2 linked regions of the Eleftheria terrae genome follow. The protein of the gene in region 2 interacts with the protein of the main gene of each other region in a pairwise test. Links are inferred from orthologs where the notes say so. Each region holds a gene or a part of one and is shown on either strand. Other genes may lie near its edges.

Region 1 (14,541 bases), on a different replicon or contig from region 2:
CGAACCAGCGTGCCAGCGATTTCACCTTGCTGAAGGGCCGGTGCTCGGACCGCGCCTGATGGGCCTGGCCCCATTGCCAGCGTTGCGGGTCGGCGCCGTAGGCGGCCTGCAATTCGTCAAGCGCACGATCGAGCGCACTGTCCATCAGCTGCTGGCAGGTTTCGACGGCTGGCGTGGTCTTGTTGTCGCACCACCAGGCCTGGCGGTCCAGCAGCATGCGCTCCACCGCGTCGTAGAAGGAACGGGTGCGGTACTGCGTCCAGAGCGCGGGGCCCAGTTCATCGGCCACCATCAGCTCGGTCGCCTGGCGCGTCCAGGCCCACAGGATGAGCGGCTCGGCCCGGTCCGCCGCCATGCGGCCATCGAAGCGCTGCAGCAGCGCACGCACTCGCGCCGCCAGTGGATGGCTGGAGCGGGCCTGCAGCAGCAGCGGCAACAACTGGCGCGCGGCCAGCGACACCTCGTCCGCCTGCAAGGCGGCCATGCTGTCCACGTCATGACGACCGGGCTCGCCCAGCAACTGCTCGATGCGCTCGGCCCGATACGGGGCGGTCCATTCGCTCGTCAGGAAGTGGGGATAGTCCGGCGGGTGGATGCGCTGGTTCGCGGTGGCGATCCAGCCGCGCGGCGGATCGAATTCGCGCGGCGTCAGGCTCGCATCGAGGTAGCCGGTCCAGTCGTACTTGGCGTCCCACCCGGGCGCCGGCACCAGCCCGCGCAGGTCATGCCGGGCCCCGCGCACCGGCACCCGACCGGCGGCCACCATGCCAATGCGGCCCGACACATCGGCCACCACCATGTTTTGCATCGGCGCCAGGTGCCGCGCGGAGGCGGCCACGAATTCGTCCACCGTGCGGGCCCGGTTCATCGCCAGGCCGGCCTCGAAGGTGGTGTTGGGCACGTCCAGCGCGGTCCAGCGCATCGCCAGTGCAAAGGCCGGCCGGGCCGGCGGGCCGGTCAGGCCCTCTGCCGCCCCCGGCGCGTCGGAGATCACCGGGCCGTGGCGGCTGCTGCGCACCGTGATGGTCCGCGGCATGCCGCCCTTGACGGCGATTTGCTCCTCGTGCGTGTCGAAGCGGGCCCAGCCGGTGGGCGTCAGGTATTGCTGCGGGTCGTCGGGGTGCAGCTGCTCCAGGTACAGGTCCTGCACGTCCGGGCCGGTGTTGGTGTAGCCCCAGGCGATGTGCTCGTTCTGGCCGAGCACCACCGCCGGCACGCCCGGCATGGTGGCCCCCGCCACCTTCCAGCCCGGCGCCTGCAGCCGCGCGAAATACCATAAAGCGGGCGCCGACAGCCGCAAATGCGGGTCATTGGCCAGCAGGGGCCGGCCGGACGTGGTGTGCGAGCCGGCCACCACCCAGTTGTTGGAGCCCACCCCCTCGATGCCCGATTCCGGCGCGAAGCGCTGCGCCTGCTCGCCCAGGCCGGCATCGACCTTCAGGCTGCGAAAGAGCTCGGTGTAGTCGGTGGTCGGCAACGGGGCCTCGCCGCGGTACGGCGGCAGCAACTGGTTGATGCGCTCCAGCGGCAGCTTCAGGGCCAGGCGCAAGCGCAGCAATTCGTTGTTCCAGTTGGCGCCCAGGTCCCAGGCCATCATGGTCATCCAGGCCAGGCTGTCGGCCGGCTCCCAGCGGCCCGGCTGCAGCCCCAGCAGCAGGAATTCGGGCGGACGGGCCTTCAGGTGCTGCGACACATAGGCGTTCACGCCGGCGGCATAGGCCTCCAGCGCCTCGCGGCCTTCGCCGCTGACGCTTTGCAGCTGCTGCTGCGCCACCCGGCGCACGCCAAGGCTGCGCAGGAAGATGTCGGTGCCCAGGGCGGTTTCACCGAACGCCTCGGCCAGCCGGCCGGCACCAATGCGGCGGTGCAGCTCCAGCTGCCAGAGCCGGTCTTGTGCGTGCACGAAGCCGAGGCCCCACATCACGTCGGCCATCGTCTCGCCCTCGATGGTCGGGATGCCATGCGCATCCCGGGTGATGCGCACCGGCGCCTTCAGGGCCTGACGAGGCACCGCCACCACACCTTCCTGCTGCGGCAGCGCCCGGTGGATATAGAGCCACAGGCCGCCAATGACCAGCACGACCAGGGCGACGATGGCCCAGAGCACTCTGCGCATCCATTTCACCGGCAAGCCTCCTGGTGCTTGTTCTTCGGACCAGCGAGGGTACCTCATGGCCAGGCCGGCGGGCCAGTCCGGGCCAGGCCCTGCGGTCAAGGCTGCCTCCGGGTGGCAGCCCGCGCGGAAAGATGCAGAATGAGGCCCACTCGGGCCGCCGCCTCGCCACCGGGCGGGGGGCGTGCTCCGCAAGAAGTGCCATGAACATCATCATCCTGGACGACTATCAGGACGCAGTGCGCAAGCTCAGATGCGCCGCCCAGCTCGAACGCTACAACGCCAAGGTCTTCACCAACACGGTCAAGGGCATCGGCCAGCTGTCGGTCCGGCTGCGCGACGCCGACGTGCTGGTCCTCATTCGCGAACGCACCCACTTTCCCCGCCAGTTGCTGGAGAAGCTGCCGAAGCTGAAGCTGATCGCGCAGACCGGGCGGGTCGGCGCCCATATCGACGTGGAAGCCTGCACCCGCATGGGCATCGCGGTGGCCGACGGGGTCGGCTCACCGGTGGCGCCGGCCGAACTGACCTGGGCACTCATCATGGCCGCCATGCGGCGGCTGCCGCAGTACATCGGCAACCTCAAGCACGGGGCCTGGCAGCAGTCCGGCCTGAAGTCCGCCTCCATGCCGCCCAACTTCGGGCTCGGCATGGTGCTGCGCGGCAAGACGCTGGGCCTGTGGGGCTACGGCAAGATCGGGCAGCTGGTGGCCAGCTACGGCCGGGCCTTTGGCATGAAGGTGCTGGTCTGGGGCAGCGAAAGCTCGCGCGCCAAAGCGCAGGCGGACGGCTATGACGCCGCCTTCACCCGCGAAGCCCTGTTCGAAGCCAGCGACGTCGTCTCGCTGCACCTGCGCCTGGTGGACTCGACCCGCGGCCTGGTGCGGCTCGACGACCTGCTGCGCATGAAGCCGAACGCCCTCTTCGTCAACACCTCGCGGGCCGAGCTGCTGGAAGAGAACGCCCTGGTCAGCGCCCTCAACCGCGGCCGCCCCGGCATGGCGGCGGTCGATGTCTTCGAAAGCGAGCCGATCCTGCAAGGCCATCCCCTGCTGAGGCTGGAAAACGCGGTGTGCACCCCGCATATCGGCTATGTCGAGCAGGACAGCTACGAGCTGTACTTCAACGCCGCCTTCGAGAACGTCATCAACTTCATCAACGGCACGCCCAGCAACATCGTCAACCCCGATGCGCTGAAAGTCATCCGCCATTGAGCCTCGCCCTGGACCGCCCCGGCCCGGCAGACGGCCGGCTCGGCCCTGGCTACACTGACGGGATGCCCGTCCCAGAAGTTGCCCAGGACGCTGCCTCTGCTGCACCGCCCCACCCCGAGTCCCCGGCCCCCGGGGGCACACCGCCCCCCCGCCCGGCTTCGCCGGCCGAGCTGTTCTGGGCCTTCACTCGGCTCGCGCTACAGGGCTTCGGCGGCGTGCTGCCGGTGGCCCAGCGGGAACTGGTGGAACGGCGGCGCTGGCTTGCCAAGCAGGAATTCGTCGAACTGCTGTCGGTGGCCCAGGTGCTGCCAGGCCCGAACATCGTGAACCTCTCGCTGATGATCGGCGACCGGTTCTTCGGCGCCCGCGGGGCCTTCGCCTCGCTCGCCGGCATGCTGGCCGCGCCGCTCATTGTGGTGCTCGCGGCGGCCGCGGTATATGCCGAGCTGGCCCGGCACCCCTTGGTCGCCGGGGCGCTGCGCGGCATGGGGGCGGTGGCTGCGGGCCTGATCCTCGCCACCGGCATCAAGCTGGTCGGCACCCTGAAGCAGTCGGCGCTGGGGCGCGAACTCGCCTTCGGCCTGGCGGCACTGACGGTGCTGCTGGTGGCCGTCCTGCACTGGCCGCTGCTGTGGGTGCTGGGTTGCCTGGGCCCGCTGGCGATGGTGCTGGCCTGGCGGAGGTCCAAGCCATGAGCCTGCCAGCCTCCGACCTGCTGGGCCTGTTCGGTCACTTCCTGGTGCTGTCGCTGCTGGCCGTGGGAGGCGGCATCACGACCGCGCCCGACATGCACCGCTATCTGGTGCTCGAGCGCGGCTGGCTCAGCGATGCGCAGTTCACCACCTCCATCGCCCTGGCGCAAGCGGCACCGGGGCCCAACATCCTTTTCGTGGCGGTGCTCGGATGGAACGTGGCCGGCGCCGCTGGTGCGGCGACCACGATGCTCGGCATGCTGCTGCCGTCCACCACGCTGGCGCTGTGGGCCACGCGCTGGCGCCATCAGCGGCGCGACACCCGAGGCGTGCGGGCCTTCACCGAAGGCATGACACCGATCACCGTGGGCCTGCTGCTGGCCACCGGCTGGATCCTCTCCGAGCCGAGCCGCCACGACCTTGGCGCGGTGGCCATGGTCCTGCTGACGGTCGGCGTGATGCTGAAGACCCGGCTGAGCCCGATGTGGATGGTGGCCGCCGGCGCGGTGGTCGGCATGGCCGGCTGGGTCTGAGGCGGCAGGGCTGCCTCCTGCGGCGGCGGGCTCACGCCAGTGCGCTGTCGAGCACGCTGCGCAGCCGGGCGACCTCGGCCAGTGCCGGGTCGCTGCCGGGCGCCAGCTGGCCATAGCGGCTCGCGTCGAAGAAGCGGACCTCGGTGCGCCCGTCCGGCAAGCCCACGATGAGCAGCGAGAGCGGAGCATCGATCGAGCGGCCCGACTCGTCCACCAACACCGGCGTAACACCGTCCACAGAGCCCAGAACCAGCGCAGTGGACGGCAGCGCCTCACCAGCCGGCCCGCGCCCTGCCACGCGGGCAAAGACGGTATAGCCCCTGCCCTCGGCCGCGGACTCGATCTTGCGCAGGGTCTCGGAGGTGCCGTACTTGCTCTCGATCGCGGCCAGCGGCCGCAGTGACTTCGCGCCGGCCAGCTCGGCACTGACCGCGGCCATCACCACAGCCACGCAGCCCGTCATCCAGAAACGGAAGGTCTTGCTCATGCGGGACGCTCCAAGTGAGATGGTCTGAACTAGGATCTGCTGGCGGCCTCGGCGTTTCAAGCCAGGCCGTGTAAAGCTGTGTGAACCACGGCCCCATGGAAACCCGGAGCTCAGCGTCGCCCGGCCACAAAGGCATCGCGCGCCTTCACCGCCTGGTCCGGGAAATCGCTGAACACCGCGTCCACGCCCAGCTCGAAGAACTGCCGGTATTCGGCCGCCGGGTCGCCCTGGTAGCTCGCCGACAGGCGGTAAGGCTCGCTGCGGAAGGTCCAGGTGTGCACCTGCAGCCCGCGGGCCTTGGCCGCCTTGACGATGCGGTCGTCGGCCACCGCGGTGTAGTCGGCATCGGTGTAGCGGCCATCCCCGTTGACGTCCACCTTGCGCCCCTGGCTGTCGAGGGTCGAGCGCACCTTCACCAGGTAGCGCTTCCATGGCGCGATGGCGTAGGCATAGGTCTTCACCTCGTCCAGGCCCTGGTCCGTCAGCAGCCAGGCAAAGGTGTCCTGGCTGCCGGTGCGGCCGCTGGCGGTCCAGTCATAAGGCCGGTCGTAAGGCGCACTGAGGTCCATCTCACCGGTGTCGGGGTTCTGGTCGTTGGCGTCGACCAGCTGCACCAGCTTCACGCTCGTCTTCGCGTGCAGCGCCTTCAGATTGCCCTGCTCGAAGGACTGGATGAACACCGGCGCGTCGCCATGGTTCCAGCCGGCCTTCTGCAGCGAGTCGAGCAGCTTGTCTTCCAGCGGCAGGCCCTGCTGCTGGTGCCAGGTCGGGTGCTTGGTTTCCGGGTAGACGCCAACGGTGCGGCCGGTCTCGCGGCCCTTGGCCTTCGCCAGCTCGATCACTTCGTCGAAGGTGGGGATGCGATATAGGTCGTTGTGGCTCTGGTCGCGGTCGGCCATGGCCTGGCGGGCGCGCAGCGTGCGCAGCTCGGCCAAGTTGAAGTCGCTCACGAACCAGCCGGTGACGTCGACGCCGTCCACCGCCACCGTGCGCTTGCGCGCGGCGAACTCCGGGTGGTCGGCCACGTCGGTGGTGTCGGTGATATTCGGCTCGTGGCGGGCCACCAGCACACCGTCCTTGGTGGACACCAGGTCCGGCTCGATGAAGTCGGCCCCCATCTCGATGGCCTTCGCATAGGCTTCCAGCGTGTGCTCGGGCAGGTAGCCGCTTGCGCCGCGGTGGCCGGTGACGAGGGGGTAGGACTGGGGCTGCATGCCGGGCACGGGCGTGCCGGGATCCTTGTCACCGCTGCTGCCACCACCGCCGCAGGCAAGCAGCGTGAGTGTGGTGAGGCCGAGGACGGCGGCGAACGTGAGCTGGCGCACTGTGTTGTCTCCTTGGGTTTTGCCTGGAGACAGTAGTGTGACGGCGGATAGTGACAGTGTGTTGACCGCGCGCACTGCGCACAAGGCTTGCCGCCCGCCCGGGCGATCGCCGTCGGGCGCCTGCCGGCCCGGTGTTTCTTGCGATGTGCAGGACCCGCTTCAGCGCCCGGGCACCGGCCGGCGCCGGGCGGCAGTCATTCCTGCTTGGTGCCGAAGATCTTGTCGCCGGCGTCGCCCAGGCCCGGAATGATGTAGCCCTGCTCGTTCAGATGACTGTCGATGGCGGCGGTCCAGCAGCGCACGTCCGGATGCGCCTGGTCCAGCGCACGCACGCCCTCGGGCGCCGCCACCAGGACCAGTGCGCGAATGTCCTGGCAGCCCTTGCGCTTGAGCAGGTCCACCGTCGCGATCATGGAGCCGGCCGTGGCGAGCATCGGATCGATGATGAGGGCCGTGCGGGCCCCCAGGTCACCGACGAAGTTCTCGAAGTAATGCTCAGGCTGCAGGGTATCGTGGTTGCGCGACAGGCCGACCACGCTGATCTTGGCGTTGGGGATCATGTCGAGCACACCGTCGAGCATGCCGAGGCCGGCGCGCAGGATCGGCACCACGGTGACCTTCTTGCCCTTGATCTGATCGACCTGGGTGGGACCACTCCAGCAGTCGATCAGCGTCTTTTCGAGCGGGAAGTCGGCGGTGGCCTCGTAGGCCAGCAGGCGGGCCACTTCGGCGGTCAGCTCGCGAAACTTCTTGGTGGACATCTCCGCCTCGCGCATCAGGCCGACTTTGTGCTTGACGAGGGGGTGCTTGACTTCAATGACAGGCATGGTGCATGGGCCGGTCCGCGGATGCGGCCCGGCAGAACAAATGAAATGGATCGGTGGATACCGGCAGTGTAGGCCCTGATCAGGCGAGCAGCGGCGGCAAGGCCTCGGCGGCCTTCGCACGGATCACCAGGTGTGCCAGTCCGTCGAGCTCGCTCGGCGCGGGGTTGATGATCACCACCCGGGCCTGCGCCTGGCGTGCCAGCGCCGGCAGCCCCGCTGCGGGATAGACGGCGCCGGCGGTGCCGACGACCAGCATCAGGTCACAGTCGCCGGCCGCATCCTCGGCCGCCTGTAGCGCCTGGCCGGGCAAGGCCTCGCCGAACCACACCACCCCGGGCCGCACCAGGTTGCCGCAGACGCCGCAGCGCGGTGGACGCCCGGGCTCCGCGCGCCGGGTGTCCTCCGCCTCGGCGCCGGCGGGCAGGTGGCGGCAGGCGTCCAGCCAGCGGTTGGCGAACAGCGCGCCGTGCAGGCAGATGACGTCGCTGCTGCCAGCGCGCTGGTGCAGGTCGTCCACATTCTGGGTCACCAGGCTCAGGCGGCCGGGGTGCCGGGCCTGCCAGTCGGCCAGCGCGCGGTGGCCGGCATTCGGCTCGGCACGGGCCACGCCTTCGCGGCGCGCGGCGTACCAGTCCCACACCAGCTGTGGGTCAGCGCGAAAGCCCGCCTCGGTGGCGAGCTGCTGCGGGTCGTAGCGAGCCCACAGGCCGCCCAGCGCATCGCGAAAGGTCGGCACGCCGCTCTCGGCCGACATGCCGGCGCCGGTCAGCACGCACAGGCGGCGGGCCTGCTGCAGCCAGCCGCGGGCGGTTTCCAGGGCGGACATGGGCGTGGCCTCAAGCACGCTGGCGCAGCGCCTCGTACAGGCAGATGCCGCTGGCCACCGAGACGTTCAAGCTCTCGACCGCCCCGCGCATCGGCAGGCTCACCAGCTCGTCGCAGGTCTTGCGGGTGAGTTGCCGCATGCCGGCGCCTTCGGCACCGAGCACCAGCGCGACCGGCCCCTTCAACTCCACCTGGTAGAGGGTCTTGGGTGCATCGTCGGAGGTGCCGATGACCCAGATGTTGCGCTCCTGCAGTTCCTTCAGCGTGCGGGCGAGGTTGGTCACCATGAAGTAGGGCATGGTCTCGGCCGCACCGCTGGCCACCTTGGCCACCGTGGCGTTGATGCCGACGGCGTGGTCCTTGGGAGCGATCACGGCATGGGCGCCGGCACCGTCGGCCACGCGCAGGCAGGCGCCCAGGTTGTGGGGGTCGGTCACGCCGTCCAGCACCAGCAGCAGGGGCGGCTCCTCGATGCTGTCGAGCAGGTCGTCCAGCGACTTGACCTGCGCGACCGGCTCGACCTTGGCCACCACACCCTGGTGGCGGTGCGTGCCGCACAGCTTGTGCAGGCGGTCGTCGTCGCTGTCGACCAGGCGGGCGCCGGCTTCCTGCGCACGGGCGACAAACTGGCGCATGCGCTGGTCGCGCCGGCCGGCGTCGACATAAATCTCATGGATGGACTGGGGCGCAGTCTTCAGCCGCACGGTGACGGCATGGAAGCCAAACAGGACCTTGGCGCTCATCGGGGGGAACTCGGCAATTTCATGCCGCGATGGTAGCCGCTGCGGCGACCCGCCCGGCTTCGATGCGGATCTGGCGGTCGCAGCGCGCCGCGATGGTGCGATCGTGCGTCACCAGCACCAAGGTGGTGTCGTGCTCCCGGTTGAGGTCGAACATCAGCTGCATGACCTTCTCGCCGGTGGCAAAGTCCAGGCTGCCGGTCGGCTCGTCGGCCAGCAGCACCGCCGGCTGCACGACGAAAGCGCGGGCCAGAGCCACCCGCTGCTGCTCGCCGCCGGACAGCACCCGCGGATAGTGGCCCAGCCGCTCGCCCAGGCCGACCCGCTGCAGCATCTCGGCCGCCGCCTTGCGAGCGTCGGCCCGGCCTTGCAGCTCCAGCGGCAGCATGACGTTCTCCAGCGCGGTAAGGTTGCCCATCAGCTGGAAGCTCTGGAACACGAAGCCGACCTGCTCGGCCCGCAAGGCGGCTCGTGCGTCCTCGTCGATGGCGAAGAGGTCGCGGCCGGCCAGGCGCACCGTGCCCTGGCTCGGCGTGTCCAGGCCGGCAATGATGCCGAGCAAGGTGGACTTGCCGGAGCCCGAGGCGCCGACGATGGCCACCGATTCCTTGCGGGCCAGCGTGAAGTCGATATCGTGCAGAATCGTCAGCACACCGGTGGAGTCGCGCACCTGCTTGGTGACACGCTCCACCTCAATGATGGGTTCACTCATGGTTCCAGTCTTCCAGCAACGCCGCCACTTTATCCTGCTTGGCCTGGCCAGCGCGGTGCTGGCGCAAAGCCCTGCAGGGGCACGAGCCGCCGCCCCGGTGAAGGTGCTGGTCGTGGGCGACAGCCTGTCGGCCGAGTATGGCCTGACCCGCGGCAAAGGCTGGGTGGCCCTGCTCGAGCGCCAGCTGGCGGCCGCCCGCCCGCAGGCCAGCGTGATCAACGCCAGCATCAGTGGCGACACGACCTCCGGTGGCCGCTCCCGCCTGCCGGCCCTGCTGAAGCAGCACCGGCCGACGCACGTGGTGCTCGAGCTCGGCGGCAACGACGCCCTGCGCGGCCTGCCGATGAGCATGACCGAGGCCAACCTCGGCGAAATGACCCGCGACGCACAAGAGGCGGGCGCCAAGGTGCTGCTGCTGGGCATGCAGATGCCGCCCAACTACGGCCGGGCCTATGCCGAGAGCTTCGCAGCGGTCTATGCCAAGGTGGCGCAGGCCCGGCAGGCGGCCCTGGTGCCGTTTTTTCTCAAAGGTGTGGGGGATGCCGCCAACAGCACCGAGCTGTTCCAGGCGGACCGCATCCACCCCAATGAGCGCGCCCAGGCCTTGATGTTGGACAACGTCTGGCCGGCCCTGCAGCGCCTGCTGGAACCTTAGGCAGCACGCCGGCGCAGCCCGTCGCGCTGCCGATCCAGGCCCCATGACGAAGAAGGCCGCCTGCCCTGCTGGGGCAGACGGCCTTGCGTGAGGACGCGGCAGGCAGACCGGCCCGCCTTGCCTCGCGGCGGACCGCCAGCCGCCCCAGCCGATGTCAGCCCATGTGCAGGCCACCGTTGACCGAGAAATCGGCGCCGGTGGCAAAACCCGCCTCTTCCGAGACCACCCAGGACACGATGGACGCGATCTCGTCCGGCGTGCCGAGCCGCTTGACCGGGATGGTGGCCACGATCTTGTCCAGCACCTCGGGCTTGATGGCGCGCACCATGTCCGTGCCGATATAGCCGGGGCTGACGGTGTTGACCGTGACACCCCTGGCCGCCAGCTCCTGCGCCAGCGCCATGGTGAAGCCGTGCATGCCGGCCTTGGCGGCGGAATAGTTGGTCTGCCCGGCCTGGCCCTTCTCGCCATTGACGGAGGAGATCTGCACGATGCGGCCCCAGCCCCGCTCCACCATGTCGCCCACCACCTGCTTGGTGACGTTGAACATGCTGTTGAGGTTGGTGTCGATCACCGCATCCCAGTCCTCACGGCTCATCTTCAGGAACATGCGGTCCCGGGTGATGCCAGCGTTGTTGACCAGCACGTCGATCGGTCCATGCTCGGCGCGCGCCTTCGAAAACGCGGCGACCGTGGACTCCCAGTCGGCCACATTGCCGACCGAGGCATGGAAGCTGTAGCCGAGCTCCTTCTGCTGGTCGAGCCACTTCACGTAGTCGCGGCTGGGGCCGCATCCGGCGATCACGGTGAAGCCATCCCTGTGCAGGCGCTGGCAGATCGCGGTGCCGATGCCACCCATGCCGCCGGTGACGTAAGCAACCTTCTGAGTCATGTCCTACTCCTTGGTGAAAAGCGGGTGCCGAGGGCCAGGCTCGCTCCGGGGGCGGGGCCGGTCAACCGGTGTTCTCCCTGCCTGGCTCCGGCGTCTGTGTCGGGGTTCAACGCTCGACGGTCAGTGCGACGCCCATGCCACCACCGATGCACAGAGAGGCAATGCCCTTCTTGGCATCGCGGCGCTGCATCTCGTGCAGCAGCGTGACCAGGATGCGGCAGCCCGAGGCGCCGATGGGGTGGCCGATCGCGATGGCCCCGCCGTTGACGTTGACCTTGCTCGTATCCCAGCCCATTTCCTTGTGCACTGCACAGGCCTGGGCCGCGAACGCTTCGTTGATCTCCAGCAGGTCGAGGTCGGCCGCCTGCCAGCCGGCCCGCTGCAGCGCCTTGCGGGCCGCCGGCACCGGGCCCATGCCCATGTAGGCCGGGTCCACACCTGCGCTTGCATAGGACGCGATGCGAGCCAGCGGCTTCAGGCCCAGCGCCTGCGCCTTGGCCGCCGTCATCAGCACCACCGCGGCCGCACCGTCGTTGATGCCCGAGGCATTGCCGGCCGTCACGCTGCCCGCCTTGTCAAAGGCCGGCCGCAGGCCTGCGAGTGCTTCGGCGTTGGTCTTGCGGTTGATGAATTCGTCGGCCTCGAAGCGCAGCGGGTCACCCTTCTTCTGAGGGATGGTGACCGGCACGATCTCGTCCTTGAAGCGGCCGGCCTCCTGGGCGGCCGCGGCCTTCATCTGCGAGGCCAGGGCCAGCTCGTCCTGCTGCTCCCGGGTGATGCCATATTGCTTGGCCACGTTTTCGGCGGTGATGCCCATGTGGTACTGGTTGTACACGTCCCAAAGACCGTCGGTGATCATGGAATCGATCATCTTCCAGTCACCCATGCGCTGGCCCTCGCGGGAGTTGAGCAGCACGTGAGGCGACAGGCTCATGTTCTCCTGGCCCCCGGCGATGACGATGTCGGAATCGCCGTCGCGGATGGCCTGCGCTGCGAGCATCACGGCTTTCAGGCCGGAACCGCAGACCTTGTTGATGGTCATCGCAGGCACGCTGTGCGGCAAGCCGGCTCTAATCACAGCTTGACGCGCCGGGTTCTGCCCGCAGCCCGCTTGCAGCACCTGGCCGAGGATCACGTCGTCGACCTGCTCGCCCTGCAGGCCGGCGCGCTTGAGCACCTCGGTGATGACGGTGGCACCCAGCTCGGCGGCCGGCGTCTTGGACAGCGCTCCGCCGAACTTGCCAACGGCGGTACGGGCAGCGGAAACGATCACGATATCGGTTGTCATGGCTTGGGCTCCTTGGTGAGTCGGTTGGCGATCGCGCGGCGCCCGCCGGGGCGCCGGCCGGCCGCGGTCAGGCTTTCTGTTTGACGTAGCGGCCGGGCGCGGCTTCGATCGGTGGATGATTCGCATTGCCCTGGGCGCGGGGGGCTGCAACTAGCTTGCCAGAGTGCGGGCGGATCCAGTCCGCCCACATCGTCCACCAGCTGCCAGGATGCTCGGTGGCGCCGGCCAGCCAGTCGGCGGACTGGTCCGGCAGCTGGTCGTTGCTCCAGTAGCTGCGCTTCTTCTTGGCAGGGTGGTTGATGACGCCGGCAATGTGGCCGGAGGCGCCCAGCACAAAGCGGCGGTCTCCCTTGAGCAGCCGGGTGGCGGCATAGGCGCCGTCCCACGGCACGATGTGGTCTTCACGCGAGCCGTAGACGAAGGCCGGTGCGTCGATGCGGCCCAGGTCCAGCGGCACGCCGCAGACCTGCAGCCGTCCGGGCTCGCGCAGCCGGTTTTCGAGGTAGGCGTTGCGCAGATACCAGCAGTACATGGGCCCCGGCAGGTTGGTGCTGTCGGAGTTCCAGTACAGCAGGTCGAAAGGCGGTGGCGTCTCTCCCTTCAGGTAGTTGCCGACGACATAGTTCCACACCAGGTCGTTGGGGCGCAGGAAGGAGAACGTGGCAGCCAGCTCCTGGCCTCGCAGCAGGCCGCCGCCCGTGGGGCTCTGCGCGCCGATGGACCGCTCGCGCACCTGCACGCCGGCCTCGTCGATGAACAGGTCCAGCACGCCGGTGTTGGCAAAGTCCAGGAAGGCAGTCAGCAGCGTCATGCTGCTGGCGGCCTTCTCGCCTCGTGCGTCGAGCACGGCCAGTGCGGTGCCGAGCAGGGTGCCGCCGATGCAGAAGCCGAGGGTGTTGATGCGTTCACTGCCGCTGATCTCCTGCGCCAGGTGGATGGCCTGGATCACGCCCTGCTCGATGTAGTCGTCCCAGCCGAGGTGGGCCATGCTCTCGTCGGCATTGCGCCAGCTCATCAGGAAGACCCGCAGGCCCTGCTCGGCGGCATAGCGCACCAGCGAATTGTCCGGCTGCAGGTCGAGGATGTAGTACTTGTTGATGCACGGCGGCACGATGAGCAACGGCCGCTCGTGGACCTCGGCGGTGAGCGGCTTGTATTCGATCAGCTGGAACAGCTCGTTCTCGAACACCACGCTGCCCTCGGTGGTGGCGACGTTGCGTCCCACCTCGAAGACGCTCTCGTCGGTCTGCGACAAATGGCCTTGCTTCAGGTCCTGCAGCAGGTGGCGCAGCCCCTGGGCGATGCTCTCGCCGCCGGTTTCCAGCGCCTTGCGCTGCGCCTCGGGGTTGAAGGCCAGGAAATTGCTGGGCGCCGAAGCGTCGATCCACTGCTGCACCGCGAAGCGCACGCGCTGGCGCGTCTTCTCGTCGGCTTCGACACTGTCGGCCAGCTTGAGCAGGGTGCGGGCATTGAGGAGGTACATCGCGGCGACATAGGCCGCGCCAGGGCTGCCCGACCAGTCGGCGGCGGCGAAGCGCCGGTCCCGCAACGGCTGGGGCGAGGCGCCGGGCTGGGCCACGGCGTCGTTCCAGATCCGCGCCGCCTCCCGCAGGTAGTCGGCCTGCAGCTCGGCCCAGCCGTTCAGCGGCAGTTTCAGCTGGCCCAGGGCGGCGAAGGCCTCCCCGAAGGGGGTGGCCAGGCTGCCGGCACCGAAGCCGCCGGGTGGCGTGCCGAACAGGGCGCCGAAAGGCCCGCCAAAGGGGGATGTGGCGGGCTGCATGGGGCTTGCGCTTTGCTTCATCGTCTCCTCGGGAATGGGGATGGCTGGAATCGGGCGGCTCACGCCCAGTTTGTACACCGTGGCCCGGCAATCGGGCGCGGCGGCTTCATAATCGTGTCGCCTCCCTGGGGCGTGTCAACCCAGTCTGCCGAAACCAGCAGGCCGCTGCGCGGTGCTTTTGATGTATCTGATTCCTATCACCTGGCTGTATGTCGTCCTGATGATGTCGATCGCGGAAGCGACCAGCACGCAGGGCACGGTGCTCGGGGCGATCTTCACCTTCCTGCTGTATGGCGTGGGCCCAGTGGCGCTCGTGACCTACCTGCTGGGCACGCCGCAGCGCCGCAAGGAGCGCCTGCAGGCTGAACGCGAGGCGCGTGACGCGGCGCGGGCGGCGTCATCCGGGGCTGCCTCCGATCCAGACGGCCGCGGCCATGCGCCCGGTGACCCGGTCGCGC
Region 2 (14,774 bases):
ACGCTCGCGGCCGCCTTCGCCGAGGCCGGGGCCGACCTGATCAGCTTCCATCCCGAGGCCTCCGGGCATGTGCACCGCAGCCTGCAGCTGATCCGGGCCTGCGGCTGCCGCGCCGGGCTCGCGCTCAATCCGGCGTCCGGGCTGGAGCGGCTGGAATGGGTGCTCGACCAGCTCGACCTGGTGCTGGTGATGAGCGTCAACCCGGGCTTTGGCGGCCAGGCCTTCATCGAGCCGGTGTTGCACAAGATCGAGGCGGTGCGCCGCCTGATCGACCGCAGCGGCCGGGACATCCGGCTGCAGGTGGACGGCGGCATCAAGGTCGACAACATCCGCCGCGCCGCCGAGGCGGGTGCCGACACCTTCGTGTGCGGCAGTGCCATCTTCGGCCAGCCGGACTACCGGGCCGTCATTGCCGCGATGCGCCGTGAACTGGCCGCGGCGGCCGCCTTGCCGGAGGCAGCCTGATGAGCCGGCCGCTCTATGCCATCCCCGGCAGCAGCCCGCCAGCGCCCCTCGAGCCACCCGGCGCGGCACAGGACGCAGCGGATGCCGCGGCCTGCCCGCGCACCGTGGCCGAGGTGCTGGCGCAGACCCGGGTCGAGGCGGTGCTCGACGAGCTGGACCGCGACCTCATCGGCCTGGCGCCCGTCAAGCGGCGCATCCGCGAGATGGCCGCACTGCTGGTGGTCGACCGGCTGCGCCGGGCCCAAGGCCTGGCCGCCGCTTCCCCGGTGCTGCACATGAGCTTCACCGGCAACCCCGGCACCGGCAAGACGACCGTGGCGCTGCGCATGGCCGAGATCCTGCATCGCCTGGGCTACGTGCGCAAAGGCCACCTGGTGGCGGTGACGCGCGACGACCTGGTGGGCCAGTACATCGGCCACACCGCGCCCAAGACGCGCGAGGTGCTGAAGAAGGCGATGGGCGGCGTGCTCTTCATCGACGAAGCCTACTACCTCTACCGGCCCGAGAACGAGCGCGACTATGGCCAGGAGGCGATCGAGATCCTGCTGCAGGTGATGGAGAACCAGCGCGACGACCTGGTGGTGATCCTGGCCGGCTACCAGGACCGCATGGACACCTTCTTCCGCAGCAATCCTGGCATGTCCTCACGCATTGCGCACCACCTGGGCTTCCCCGACTACGCGGCCGACGAGCTGCTGTTGATCGCCGAGCGGCTGTTGGAGCAGCAGCACTACCGCTTCGGCAGCGGTGCCCGTGCCGCCTTTGCCGAGTACCTGGCCCGGCGCCTGCAGCAGCCGCATTTCGCCAATGCGCGCAGCGTGCGCAATGCGCTGGACCGCGCCCGCCTGCGCCAGGCCGGGCGGCTGTTCGCCGACCGCGACCGGGCCTACACCGGCGAGGAGCTGAGCACCCTGGCAGCCGCCGACATCCTGGCCAGCCGCGTCTTCGCCGCCGATGGACCCGATGGAGCCGAGCGATGAAGCGGCCATGCCGCACCGCCGTCCACCGCGTTCGTGGCCAACGCAAGGAGAGCCCCCGATGAATCCGCCTCCCGATCTTGCCGCCTGGCTCGCCGAGCGGGCGCCCTCCCTGGCACCGGTGCTGCTGGCCATCGCCTCCGCGTGTGCCGAGATCGCCCGCATCGCCAGGCGGGGCGAACTGGCCGCCGCCCACGGCGCGGCCGGCAGCGCCAACGCGAGCGGCGAGGCGCAGCAGCGGCTCGACCTGCTGGCCGATGCCTGCCTGTCGCAAGCGTTGGCAGCCTGTCCACAGGTGGCGGGCTGGGCCAGCGAGGAGCATGCCGAGCCGATCGCGTCGGCCACCCATGCCTGCCGCGGCGACTGCCTGGTGGTGTTCGACCCGCTGGACGGCTCGTCCAACATCGAGTCCAACATCTCGGTGGGCACCATCTTCTCGGTGTTGCCGCATGTGCTGCGCTCGGCGGCGCCCACCACCGCCTCCTTCCTGCAGCCGGGCTGGCGCCAGCTGGCAGCCGGCTATGTGGTCTACGGCCCGGCCACCGTGCTGGTGCTGGCCACCGGCCAGGGTGTGAGCCGCTTCACCTTCGATCCCCAGACCGGCGCCTGGTGGCTCACCGGCGAGGGGCTGCAGGTGCCTGCCGCCACGTCCGAATTCGCCATCAACGCTTCCAATCAGCGGCACTGGGAGAAGCCGGTGCAGCGCTACGTGGCCGAATGCGTCGCGGGCGAGGCCGGCCCGCGCGGGCGCGACTTCAACATGCGCTGGGTGGCCAGCCTGGTCGCCGAGGTGCACCGCATCCTTTCGCGCGGCGGCGTGTTCCTGTACCCGCGCGATGGCCGCCTGCCGCTCAAGCCGGGCCGGCTGCGGCTCTTGTACGAGGCGGCGCCGATGGCCTGGCTGATGCAGCAGGCGGGCGGCGCCGCGGTGACCGGCACGACCGCGCTGCTGGAGGTGGTGCCCGATGTTCTGCACCAGCGTGTGCCGGTGATTCTCGGATCGCGGGAGGAGGTGGAGCGCATCGTCCGCTACCACGCCGACCCCAACGAGAACGTCACCTGGCAGCTGTTCAAGCACCGCTCCCTCTTCATCCAGCCGCACGCCTGAGCGCGGCGCACAGGAGCCCCCCATGTCGAGGAAACATCCCGTCATTGCCGTCACCGGCTCCAGCGGCGCCGGCACGAGCACCGTCAAGCGCACCTTCGACAACATCTTCCGTCGTGAAGGCATACGGGCCGCGATGATCGAAGGTGATGCCTTCCACCGCCACACCCGCCATGCCATGAAGGCCTGCGTCGAGGCGGCCGACCGCGAGGGCCGGCCGATGAGCCACTTCGGGCCGGAGGCGAATGAGTGGGCCCTGCTGGAGCGCGAGTTCCGGGCCTACGGCGAGGCAGGCCGCTGCCGGACGCGCCACTACCTGCACAACAGCGACGAGGCGGCCCGCCATGGCCAGGACGTCGGCACCTTCACGCCCTGGCAGGACACGCCGGTGGACACCGACCTGCTGTTCTACGAAGGCCTGCACGGCTGCGTGCGCACCGCGCAGGTGGACCTGGCACGCCATGCGGACCTGAAGATCGGCGTGGTGCCCATCATCAACCTCGAGTGGATCCAGAAGATCCACCGCGACACCCATGAACGCGGCTACTCGAAGGAAGCGGTGGCCGACACCATCCTGCGGCGCATGTACGACTACGTGCACTACATCTGCCCGCAGTTTGCCGAGACCGACATCAACTTCCAGCGGGTGCCGGTGGTGGACACCTCCAACCCCTTCATCGCCCGCGACATTCCGACCGCCGGCGAGAGCATGACGGTGATCCGCTTCCGCAATCCGCGCGGCATCGACTTCCCGTATCTGCTGTCGATGATCGGTGACTCCTTCATGTCGCGGGCCAACACCATCGTCGTGCCGGGCGGCCGCATGGATCTCGCGATGCAACTGATCCTGACCCCGATGATCCTGCGCCTGGTCGAGATCGGCCGCGCGCAACACGCCTGAGGCAAGGAGAACGCCATGCATCCCGACCACCCCGACGACACCGACCGCCAGATGGCCAACGCACTGCGCGCACTGGCGATGGACGCGGTGCAACAGGCCCGCAGTGGCCATCCCGGCGCGCCCATGGGCATGGCGGAGATGGCGGTGGCGCTGTGGGGCCGCCACCTGCGGCACGACCCGGCCGACCCGCAATGGCCCGACCGCGACCGGTTCGTGCTGTCCAACGGCCATGCGTCCATGCTGCTGTATGCCCTGCTGCACCTCAGCGGCTACGACCTGCCGATGCAGGAGCTGCGGCGCTTCCGCCAGCTGCACAGCCTGACGCCCGGACACCCCGAGGTGGGCCACACGCCCGGCGTGGAGACCACCACCGGGCCGCTGGGCCAGGGCCTGGCCAACGCGGTCGGCATGGCCCTGGCCGAGAAGCTGCTGGCCGATGAGTTCAATCGCGAAGGCCACGCGGTGGTGGACCACCGCACCTTCGCATTCGTGGGCGACGGCTGCCTGATGGAGGGCATCAGCCATGAGGCCTGCTCGCTGGCTGCCGCCTGGCGGCTGCGCAAGCTGGTGGTGCTGTACGACGACAACGGCATCTCGATCGACGGCCCGGTCGGCCCCTGGTTCCCGGACGACACGCCGGCGCGCTTTCGCGCCTATGGCTGGCAGGTGCTCGGACCGATTGACGGCCATGACGTGGCGGCGGTCGATGCGGCGCTGCGGCAGGCGACGGCGCCGGACAGCGAGCGGCCAACGCTCATCGTCTGCCGCACCGAGATCGGCCGCGGCTCGCCGCACCGGGCCGGCAGCGCGAAGGCACATGGCGAAGCGCTGGGCGAAGCCGAGGTGCAGCTGACGCGCGAGGCCATCGGCTGGCCGCATCCGCCGTTTCACATCCCGCCGCCGGTCTATGCCGCCTGGGACGCCCGGGCGCGCGGCGCAGCATGGCGGCAGCACTGGCATGCCCGGCTGGCAGCCTACCGCGACGCCCACCCCCGGCTGGCCACGGAATTCGAGCGCCGTCTGCGCGGCGAACTGCCCGGCGACTTCCAGGAAACGCTGCTGCCCCTGCTGGCCGGTTTCGGCGCCAGCACCGAGGCGGTGGCCACCCGCCGGGCCTCGCAGCAGGTGCTGGCGGCGCTCGCCCATGCACTGCCGGAGCTGCTGGGCGGCTCGGCCGACCTCACCGGCTCGACGCTCACCGACTTTCCCCGCTGCGGCGCGGTGGCCGGCGACCGGCCGGGCGGGCGGCACATTCACTACGGCGTGCGCGAATTCGGCATGGCCGCCGTGATGAACGGCCTGGCGCTGCATGGCGGCTGGCTGCCGTATGGCGGCACCTTCCTCACCTTCAGCGACTACAGCCGCAATGCCCTGCGCATGGCGGCACTCATGCGCTGCCGGGTGGTGCATGTGCTGACGCACGACTCCATCGGCCTGGGCGAGGACGGGCCGACGCACCAGCCCGTCGAGCATGCGGCCAGCTTGCGGCTGATTCCCGGGCTGGATGTCTGGCGTCCCTGCGACACCGCAGAGACCGCGGTGGCCTGGAGCAGCGCGGTGCAGCGGCCGGGACCCAGTGCCCTGCTGCTGTCGCGCCAGGTGTTGCCGGCGCAGCGTCGCAATGCGGAGCAGGTCACCGCCATTCAGCAGGGTGCCTACGTGCTCAGCGACCGGCCACAGGCGCTGGCCGTGCTGCTGGCCACCGGCTCGGAGGTGGGGCTCGCGGTGCAGGCCCAGGGACTGCTCGATGCGCGTGGCGTGCCGGTGCGCATTGTCTCCATGCCCTGCAGCAGCGTGTTCGACCGCCAGCCCGACGAGTGGCAAGCGCAGGTGCTGCCGCCGGGCCTGCCCCGCTTTGGCGTCGAGGCCGGCGTGACGCGGTGGTGGAGCCAGTACGGCTGCGTGGCGGCGCTGGGGCTGGATGGCTATGGCGCCTCCGCGCCGGCCGCGGAGCTGTCGCGCCACTTCGGGCTCACCGCCGAGCGGCTGGCCGAACACGTGGTGCTGCACCTCGACGCCCTGCAGCGCGCACTGCCGGCCGCCGGCTGAGGCGCCGGCCGTGCTGCGCGCGCTCATCTGGGACATTGACGGCACGGTGGCCGAGACCGAGCGGGATGGCCACCGCGTGGCCTTCAACCTCGCCTTCGAGTCGATGGGCCTGCCATGGCGCTGGAGCGAATCCGACTATGGCCGGCTGCTGCAGGTGGCCGGTGGTTACGAGCGCCTGCTGCACGACCTGGCCCAGCGGCCGGACGCCCCGCCGCCGGGAGCCGCGCGCGAACGGCTGGCCGGCGAACTGCACCGTCGCAAGAACCGCTTCCACCTCGAGCGGCTCGCGGGTGCCGGCCTGCCGCTGCGGCCGGGTGTCCGGGCGCTGATGGAGGAGGGCCGCAGCCTGGGCGTGGCCCAGGCGATCGCCACCACCAGTGGCCGGGCCAATGTGGAGGCCCTGCTGCGCCCCGCGCTGGGAGCCGGCTGGCCGGGCCGCTTCGCCGCGGTGGTGTGTGCCGAAGACGCGCCTCGCAAGAAGCCCGACCCCCAGGCCTACCGGCTGGCCTTGCAGCGGCTGGGCTGCCGGCCCGTCGAGGCGGTGGCGCTGGAAGACTCGCCAAACGGGCTGGCCGCGGCCCGGGCCGCCGGCATCGCCACCGTCATCACGCGCAGCGCCTACTTCGCGGCCGGCCCGTTCGACGGTGCGCTGCGGGTCTGCGACGACCTGTGCACGCCGCAGCCTGTCACGCTGGCACGGCTGGGCGAGTGGCTGCGCGAAGGGGGAGCGTGAGGGTCGGCCGGCCGCCGCTGCGCCGTCAGAGCTGCCGGTTGCGGGCCAGCGGCGGGTTCTTGGCGAAGTAGCGCCGGATGCCGGTCATGATGGCATCCACCAGTTCTTCCTGGTAGTCGGCGCTCTTGAGCTTGGACTCTTCCTCGGGATTGGAGATGAAGGCGGTTTCCACCAGGATCGAGGGAATGTCGGGGGCCTTCAGCACCGCGAAGCCGGCCTGCTCGACCCGCGACTTGTGCAGCTTGCCGACCTTGCCGATCTGGCCCAGCACCTCGCTGCCGACACGCAGGCTGTCATTGATCTGGGCGGTGGTGGACATGTCGAGCAGGGCCCGCATCACATGGCTGTCGGCATGCTTCACGTTGACGCCGCCCACCAGGTCGGCCGCGTTTTCCTTCTGCGCGATCCAGCGCGCGGCGGTGCTGGTGGCCCCGCGCTCGGACAGCGCGAAGACCGAGGCGCCGCGCGCCTGCGGCGTGATGAAGGCATCGGCGTGCACCGAGATGAACAGGTCGGCCTGCACCCGGCGGGCCTTGTCCACCCGCTGGTTCAACGGCACGAAGAAGTCCGAGTCGCGGGTCATCAGGGCCCGCATGTTGGGCTCGGCGTTGATGCGCTCGCGCAGCTTGCGCGCGATCTGCAGCACCACGTCCTTCTCCTTCAGCCCGCTGGGCCCGATGGCCCCCGGGTCCTCGCCGCCATGGCCGGGATCCAGCGCCACGATGACTAGGCGGTCGATCTTCTTCTTTTCCTTCGCGTCCAGCTCGGCCTTGCGCGTACCGGGGCCCGGGGGCGCCGCCGGCCCGGCGGCCGGTGACTCGGGCGGGGCCGAGGCCGCTGCCACCGGCGGCGGGGCGGCCGGCGGCTTGCTGTTGTTGCCCTTGCTGCGGTCGATGAACTCGCCGAGCGCGTCGTTGATGGCCGCCTGGGCCTGTCGCTCCGCCTTTTCCTTGTCGCGGATCAGCGCCAGCAACGGATCGGGCTCCACGGTGGGGTGGAGGTCGAACACCAGCCGGTGCTGGTAGTGGGCCACCGGTGCCAGGGTGAACATCTGCGGCAGTGCGGCCTGCTTCAGGTCGATGACCAGCCGCACCACGCGGGGCTGGTTCTGGCCGACCCGCACGCCGGCGATGTAGGGATCATCCGCCCGCACCTTGCCGACGATCTCGCGCAAGGCCGGGCTCAGCTCCAGGCCCTCGATGTCGATCACCATGCGGTCGGGGTTGCCCACCACGAAGTGCTTGGCCTGCAGCGGCGTGTCGCTTTCCAGGGTCACGCGGGTGTATTCGTCGGCAGGCCACACCCGCACCGCCACGATGCTGGCGCCGAAGGCGAGGCGGGGGGCGGTGAGCAGCAGCACCAGGCTGCCGGCATGTCGAAGGAGTTCGCGCCGCTGTGTCATGGGGTCATGCAGCCAGCAAGGCCTGGCCGAGGGGGGTGTGGGCAGTGAGGGTCACTTCGCGTTGGTCATCCGGCGCCGTGGCAAGTTCCATGCGCAGGTCGGCGACCGGCAGCAGGCCACCGGCGCGCTCGGCCCATTCCACCAGCTTGAGGCCGGGGCTGGCGAGGACATCGCGAAAGCCGGCGTCCTCCCATTCGCGGGGGTCGTCGAAGCGGTAGAAGTCGAAATGCCAGGCCGGCAGGCCAGGCAGCTCGTAGGGCTCCATCACCGCGTAGGTGGGGCTCTTGATGCGGCCGGTGACGCCCAGGGCGCGCAGCAGGTGGCGCACGAAGGTCGTCTTGCCGGCGCCCAGGGGGCCCTGCAGTTCGATGAAGGCAGTGCGCAGTTCGGGCCGCCGGGCGAGGCCTTGCGCAAAGGCGGCACAGGCGGCCTCGTCGGCCCAGTGCAGGCGGCGGCTTTCTAGAATCGGGGGATGCATCAATCCAAGGTCGTCGATCACGCCGCCCTGCTGGCCGAGGTCGGACAGTGGGCGCGTGAGCTGGGATTTTCACAGATCGGCGTCGCGGGCGTCGACCTGGCCAGTGCCGAGGCCGGCCTGCTGGCCTGGCTCGCCGAAGGATTTCACGGATCGATGGCCTATATGGAGGCGCACGGCCTGAAACGGGCGCGGCCGGCGGAGCTGGTGCCCGGCACGGTGAGCGTGATCACCGCCCGCATGGACTACCTGCCGCGCGGCACGCCGCCCGGCTGGCAGGCGGTGGAGTTCGACCGGCTGCGGCGACCCGAAGCGGCCACCGTGTCGCTCTATGCCCGCGGGCGCGACTACCACAAGGTGATGCGCCAGCGCTTGCAGAAGCTGGCCGACCGCATGGCCGAGCGGCTGGGGCCCTTCGGCCACCGCGTCTTCACCGATTCGGCACCGGTGCTGGAGGCCGAGCTGGCCAGCCGCAGCGGGCAGGGCTGGCGCGGCAAGCACACCCTGGTGCTGCACCGGGAGGCGGGCTCGATGTTCTTCCTCGGCGAGATCTACCTCGACCTTGCGCTGCCGCCGAGCGCTCCCGAGAGCGCGCATTGCGGCTCCTGCAGCGCCTGCCTGCAGGCCTGCCCCACCGGCGCCATCGTGGCGCCGCACCGGCTGGATGCCCGGCGCTGCATCTCCTATTTGACGATCGAGCATGCCGGGCCGATTCCGCCGGAGCTGCGGCCGCTGATGGGCAACCGCATCTATGGTTGCGACGACTGCCAGCTCGCCTGCCCTTGGAACAAGTACGCCCAGCGTGCCTCTCTGCCGGACTTCGACGCCCGCGCGCCGCTGACCGATCCCCCCCTGCTAACCCTGTGGGCGTGGAGCGAAGCCGATTTCCTGCGCTACACCGAAGGCAGCCCGATCCGCCGCATCGGCCATGAACGCTGGCGCCGCAACCTGGCGGTGGCGATGGGCAACGCGCTGCGCGCCGGGCCGCAGCCGGCGATGGAGCAGGCCCTGCGCGAGGCACTGGCAGCGGCCAGCCCGCTGCTGGCGGAGCACATCGAGTGGGCGCTGCGGCAAGGCGGACCGGACGCCGGGAGCCGGAACCCCTGAACGGCCGCCAGGGGCGCCCTTCGGGGAAGGCCCCCTCCTGCGCACCCCCCACAGGCTGGACGTGCAACGCTCGGCACGAGAACCGCTCCGCGAGGGCGCGGGTGGGGCTGGTGGACGCCGATGACCCGCCTTCCTCCCTCCCCCGGGCCAGAGCGTACGGGACCGGCCCCGGCCCCAGTCCCCGCTGCCCCGGCAAGGCACGGCGACCCCAGGCGATCGCAGGATGGCAGGTTCGGAGAGGCGGCGCCGGACGGCCGGCGATATAAATGGGGCCGCAACAAGCCGGGGCGGCCCCGCGATCGGGGAGGGCCGACGGTGGGTCGGTGCCTGCCCGGCCGCAAGGGGCGCTCGCCCGTGACCCAGGCCGGCGCTGCCGCCCGGACCGGCCAGTTGCGCCACCGGAGGTGCCAGCCGTCGCGGCCCTGGCGCCTGTCTTGCAACTCAACACCAGCTGGCTCCAAGAACATGAAGGCACAAGAACGCAGCGAACTGCTCCAGGCATTGAAGGCGCGGTTCGAGAAGAACATGCAGCGCCACCACGGCATCGCGTGGGCGGACGTCCAGGCCCGGCTCGAAGGCAGCGCCGATGCACTGAAGTCGCTCCTGGCCATGGAGCAGACCGGCGGCGAGCCGGACGTGATCGGCAGGGACCCGCAGACCCAGCGCCTCACCTTCTGCGATTGCTCGCGGGAAAGCCCGAGCGGCCGCAGGAGCCTCTGCTACGACCGTGCCGCGCTGGACGCACGCAAGGAGCACAAGCCCGAGGGCAGCGCGATCGAGATGGCGGCCGACATGGGCATCGAGGTGCTCACGGAAGACCAGTACCGGGCGCTGCAGGCACTTGGCGAGTTCGACACGAAGACCTCCAGCTGGATCCGGACGCCGCCGGAGCTCCGTTCACAGGGCGGGGCGCTCTTCGGCGACCGCCGCTATGGCAGGGTGTTCGTGTATCACAACGGCGTGCAGTCCTACTATGCCGCACGCGGCTTCCGCGGCCTGCTTCTTGTGTGAGCAGGCGCCGGCAGTGAAGGGTCCTGGCGGGCCGCGCCGGGGGCGCTGCCGTGGGTCGGCGCCGGGCCAGGCCGGCGCTGGAGCACGGCGCTTCCCGCCCCGTGCTCGCAGCGGCGTTCAGGCGGTCTTCATCGCCGCCAGGTAGGGCGCCAGCCGGCGCCCCATTTCCTCACCCAGCGCCTGCAGGCCGCTCATTGGCCGGATCATCACCTCGAAGTCGACGATCTTGCCGTCCTCGTCGAAGCGGATCATGTCAATGCCCTTGAGCTGCTTGCCTTGCACGGTGGCGCTGAACTCGAGCACCACGCTCTGGCCGTCCGCATCGATGAACTCACGGTGGTAGGCAAAGTCCTCGAAGACCTGGATGACGGTGCCCAGGATCAGCTGCACCGCCTGGGCGCCCGGGTAGGGCGTGTGGGCCATTGGCGAGCGGAACACCGCACGGGGGTGCAGCAGCTCCGGCAAGCCGGACATCCGGCCCTGCTGCACCATGGCATGCCAGGCCTGCAGCGACTGCGCGGCCTTCGGAGCAAGCCGCGGTGCCGGCATGGATGATGGCGCCGGCTCTGCGGCCTGCGGCGCATCCGGGTCAAAGCGCAGCGCGAGCTCGGTCCCCTGGCCGATCGCCCGCTTGGCGTCGAGCTCCATCGCCCGGTCGGCACCGCCGATGAGGTGGACACGGCAGCCGGCGGCCTCCAGCCCGGCCTGCAGCTCCCGCTGCGGCTCCTGGCCGGCGCAGACGATCACCTGGTCCACCGGCAAGGTGAGGTCGCGGCCGTCCACCGTGATGTGCAGGCCTTCGTCGTCCACCTTGCGGTAGCTGACCCCGGGGATCATCTCCACGCCCCGCTGCTTCAGCGAGGCGCGGTGGATCCAGCCCGTCGTCTTGCCCAGGCCGTCACCCACCTTGCTGGTCTTGCGCTGCAACAGCCAGATCTTGCGAGGCGCCGGTGGCCGCTGCGCCGGCTTCAGGCCGCCGCGTGCGGTGCCGCTGCGGTCCACGCCCCATTCATCGAAGAACCGGGCGGCGTCCAGGCTGGGCGACACACCCTCGTGCAGCAGGTACTCGGCCACGTCGAAGCCGATGCCGCCCGCGCCGATGATGGCCACCTTGGCGCCCACCGGCTGCTGGGCCCGCAACACGTCCAGGTAGCCCAGCACCTTGGGATGGTCCACGCCCTCGAACTGCAGCGTGCGCGGCGTCACCCCGGTGGCCAGCACGACGTGGCGGAAGCCGGCCTCGACCAGGTCGGTGGCGCTGACGGCCTGCCCCAGGCGCAACTGCACGCCGGTGATTTCGAGCTGCCGCCGGAAGTAGCGCAGCGTCTCGTGGAACTCCTCTTTGCCGGGCACCTGCTTGGCGATGTTGAACTGGCCGCCGATCTCGTCGGCGGCGTCGAACAGCGTGACGTCGAAGCCGCGGCGTGCCGCGGTGGTGGCGAACGCCAGCCCCGCCGGGCCAGCCCCGACCACCGCGATGGACTCGCGCCGCGGCGCGGGCGACGCGACCAGCAGCGTTTCATGGCAGGCACGCGGGTTCACCAGGCAGGAGGTGACCTTGCCCGCGAAGGTGTGGTCGAGGCAGGCCTGGTTGCAGCCGATGCAGGTGTTGATCTCGTCCGCCCGGCCGGCCGCCGCCTTGGCGACGAAGTCCGGGTCGGCAAGGAAGGGCCGCGCCATCGACACCATGTCCGCCATGCCGTCGGCCAGCACCTGCTCGGCGACCTCGGGCGTGTTGATGCGGTTGGTGGCCACCAGCGGAATGCCGACCTTGCCCTTCAGCTGCTGCGTCACCCAGGCGAAGGCCGCCCGAGGCACCTTGGTGGCGATGGTGGGGATGCGTGCCTCGTGCCAGCCGATGCCGGTGTTGAGCAGCGTCACGCCTGCGCCTTCCAGTGCCTGCGCGAGGCGGACCACCTCGTCCACCGTGGAGCCGCCTTCCACCAGGTCCAGCATCGAAAGCCGGAAGATGATGATGAAGTGGGGCCCGACCCGCGCCCGGGTGCGACGCACGATCTCCAGCGGGAAGCGGATGCGGTGCTCGTAGCTGCCGCCCCATTCGTCGCTGCGCTGGTTGGTTTGCTCGGCGATGAACTCGTTGATCAGGTAGCCCTCAGAGCCCATGATCTCCACGCCGTCGTAGCCGGCGCCCTGAGCCAGCGCCGCGGCATTGGCGAAATCCTCGATGGTCTGCTCGACCTCGGAAGAGGTGAGGGCATGGGGGCGGAACTGGTTGATGGGCGCCTTCAGGGCGCTGGGCGCCACCAGCTGCGGGTGGTAGGCATAGCGGCCGAAGTGCAGGATCTGCATGCAGATCTTCCCGCCGGCCTCGTGCACAGCCCGGGTCACCACGCGGTGCCTGTCGGCCTCGGCTTGCGTGGTCATCGCGGCGCCGCCGGGCATGGGCCGGCCCCGGTCATTGGGCGCGATGCCGCCGGTGACGATCAGGCCGACCCCGCCACGGGCCCGCTCGGCATAGAAGGCGGCCATCCGCTCGAAGCCGTTGTCCACTTCCTCCAGCCCCACATGCATCGAGCCCATCAGCACGCGGTTGCGAAGGGTGGTGAAGCCCAGGTCCAGCGGGGCCAGCAGGTGCGGGTAGGGGGTCATCGGTGTCTCCTCTCGAATCGTGGGCGGTGGAATGCAACCAGTTGCATAGTCTAGTGGCGGTCGGCGCATTCATGCAACTGGTTGCATAGCCGGGCCGTGTCGTATGCTTCGCCCCCATGTCCTTGCCCCATGCCCTGTTGACCTCGCTGACAGAGAAATCGTCGTCTGGCTACGACCTGGCCCAGCGCTTCGACAAGTCGATCGGCCACTTCTGGCACGCGACCCACCAGCAGATCTATCGGGAGCTGGCACGCATGGAAGAGCGCGGCTGGATCGCGTCCCAGCCGGCTGCGGATGCCGGCAAGACGCGCAAGCGCGAGTACCGCGTGCTGCCCAAGGGCCGTGCCGAACTGGCGCGCTGGGCCAACGAGGCGAGCGTGCCGATCGACTTGCGCGATGGCTTGATGGTGAAGGTCCGCGCAGCCGCGGCGGTGCCGGCGATCGAGCTCGACGGCGAGATCGAGGAACGGCTGCAAGCGCATGCGCAGCAGCTGGTCCGCTACCGCGAGATCGAGCGGCGCGACTTCGCCGGCCCCGACCTGACGCGCACCCAGCGCCTGCACCACCTGCTGTTGCGGCGAGGCATTCTTTACGAGGAAGCGTCCATCGCCTGGCTTGAGGAGCTGCGGCAGGTACTGCAACAAGGGGCTTGAGCGGCCAGGGGCCGCTGCCGCGCGGCAGCGGCGTCGCACCGGTCGCGGGCCGTTTCGGCGTGGGCGACGCCAGGCCGCGGTGCCCGCGGAATCGAAGACACGAAGTTTCATCTTCAAGTCGAAGCTGTCGGCACGGAGCCGCCATGCCCCACGGGGCCGGGGCTGCTGGCTGGGAGGAGCCGGTTGCAGCAAAGTCACAAATGCATCGTTGACAGGCGGGATCGCACCACCCAGCATAGGTCGCGATGGCTTCGGCTCAAGCGCCCTGCGCGACACACTCCATGCCCACCGCACCCGAACGTGTCCTCGTCTTTTCCCCGCATGCGGACGATGAAGTTCTCGGTTGCCACTCGTTCCTGACGCCGTCCTGCCATGTCGTGTACTTCGGCGTCGAAGATCGTGCCGAGGTCTCCCGGCAGGAACGCCTCGACGAAGTCGAGCGCAGTGCGCGGAAGTCCGGTTTCCGGTGGGAAGCGCTGGAGCACACGGTCAATGCCTACCAGGTGACGGCCTTGATTCCGGTCATGGAGCAACTCCTGCAACGCCACCGGCCCGACACGGTGCTCTTGCCCCAGCCCTCCTACAACCAGGACCATCGCGCCGTGCACGATGCAGCCATCACCGCCCTGCGCCCGCACGACAGGAACTGGTTCGTGCGCCGCGTGCTGGCGTTCGAGCAACCCGACTCGGTGCTGTGGCCCCATGGTGGCGAGCAAGGGCCGAACTACTTCCGGCCGGTCTCCATTGACGACAAGCTTCACAGCTATTCCTTGTATGCCTCTCAGGTCCGCGGTCATCGCTCGCCTGAACTCGTCACGGCGCTGGCGCGGCTGCGCGGGGCGCAGTCGGGGCATCCCTTCGCGGAAGGCTTCACTGTCAAACGTTTGGTCGAAGTTCAGGGAGCGACACATCCATGAGAGTGCTGGTGACGGGCGGACTCGGATTCCTTGGGCAGCATCTGGTCCGGCAACTGCTTCTGGACGATCCCGGCATCCGCCTGACGGTGGTCGATGACCTCAGCTCCTCGCGCATCGACCACCGATGGTTGCAAGGCAAGGCGGAGATCGTCATCGGCGACTTCGCGGCAATGCCGACTCACCGGCCGTTCGACCGCATCTACCACCTGGCCAGCCCGGTGGGCTCGCTCGGCATCCTGTCGATGAGCGGCTACGTGGCCAAGCAGATCACCGACCTTGCGGTCCATGCCGGGGAAATCGCCGCGGCCTGCGGCGCGCGCCTGTTGTATGTGTCCTCGTCGGAGGTCTACGGCAAGGGCGGCAGCCAGC

What was found.
Region 1: the proteins of tsaE (region 2) and rlmB interact in binary tests that used the Escherichia coli proteins (3 or more experiments, as listed by UniProt). The link is inferred for Eleftheria terrae from one-to-one orthologs.

Annotation. Positions count from the first base shown.
Region 1 is NZ_CP106951.1:808,215-822,755, forward strand. What follows is about bases 6,894-9,646. They hold rlmB (23S rRNA (guanosine(2251)-2'-O)-methyltransferase RlmB), read right to left. Parts: upstream 8,760-9,646; coding sequence 8,028-8,759; downstream 6,894-8,027. Other genes in these bases: upp (uracil phosphoribosyltransferase), read right to left, coding at 6,894-7,191; N7L95_RS03765 (SIR2 family NAD-dependent protein deacylase), read right to left, coding at 7,271-8,017; N7L95_RS03775 (ABC transporter ATP-binding protein), read right to left, coding at 8,779-9,468; N7L95_RS03780 (arylesterase), read left to right, coding at 9,467-9,646. Outside these bases: N7L95_RS03730 (penicillin acylase family protein), read right to left, coding at 1-2,116; N7L95_RS03735 (D-2-hydroxyacid dehydrogenase family protein), read left to right, coding at 2,317-3,327; N7L95_RS03740 (chromate transporter), read left to right, coding at 3,390-4,022; N7L95_RS03745 (chromate transporter), read left to right, coding at 4,019-4,552; N7L95_RS03750 (DUF302 domain-containing protein), read right to left, coding at 4,584-5,039; N7L95_RS03755 (glycerophosphodiester phosphodiesterase), read right to left, coding at 5,150-6,364; more of upp, read right to left, coding at 6,559-6,893; more of N7L95_RS03780, read left to right, coding at 9,647-10,123; phbB (acetoacetyl-CoA reductase), read right to left, coding at 10,278-11,015; N7L95_RS03790 (acetyl-CoA C-acetyltransferase), read right to left, coding at 11,122-12,303; phaC (class I poly(R)-hydroxyalkanoic acid synthase), read right to left, coding at 12,371-14,083; N7L95_RS03800 (hypothetical protein), read left to right, coding at 14,265-14,541; peptidoglycan editing factor PgeF, read right to left, coding at 14,481-14,541. UniProt on the Escherichia coli protein: Specifically methylates the ribose of guanosine 2251 in 23S rRNA.
Region 2 is NZ_CP106952.1:104,969-119,742, reverse strand. What follows is about bases 6,374-9,359. They hold tsaE (tRNA (adenosine(37)-N6)-threonylcarbamoyltransferase complex ATPase subunit type 1 TsaE), read right to left. Parts: upstream 8,111-9,359; coding sequence 7,637-8,110; downstream 6,374-7,636. Other genes in these bases: queG (tRNA epoxyqueuosine(34) reductase QueG), read left to right, coding at 8,105-9,214; N7L95_RS24855 (N-acetylmuramoyl-L-alanine amidase), read right to left, coding at 6,374-7,632. In the rest of the region: rpe (ribulose-phosphate 3-epimerase), read left to right, coding at 1-465; CbbX protein, read left to right, coding at 465-1,445; N7L95_RS24875 (class 1 fructose-bisphosphatase), read left to right, coding at 1,504-2,550; N7L95_RS24870 (phosphoribulokinase), read left to right, coding at 2,573-3,448; tkt (transketolase), read left to right, coding at 3,464-5,497; N7L95_RS24860 (HAD-IA family hydrolase), read left to right, coding at 5,508-6,230; more of N7L95_RS24855, read right to left, coding at 6,256-6,373; N7L95_RS24840 (DUF4256 domain-containing protein), read left to right, coding at 9,680-10,225; N7L95_RS24830 (oxidoreductase), read right to left, coding at 10,343-12,835; N7L95_RS24825 (PadR family transcriptional regulator), read left to right, coding at 12,952-13,488; N7L95_RS24820 (PIG-L deacetylase family protein), read left to right, coding at 13,770-14,405; N7L95_RS24815 (NAD-dependent epimerase/dehydratase family protein), read left to right, coding at 14,402-14,774. UniProt on the Escherichia coli protein: Required for the formation of a threonylcarbamoyl group on adenosine at position 37 (t(6)A37) in tRNAs that read codons beginning with adenine.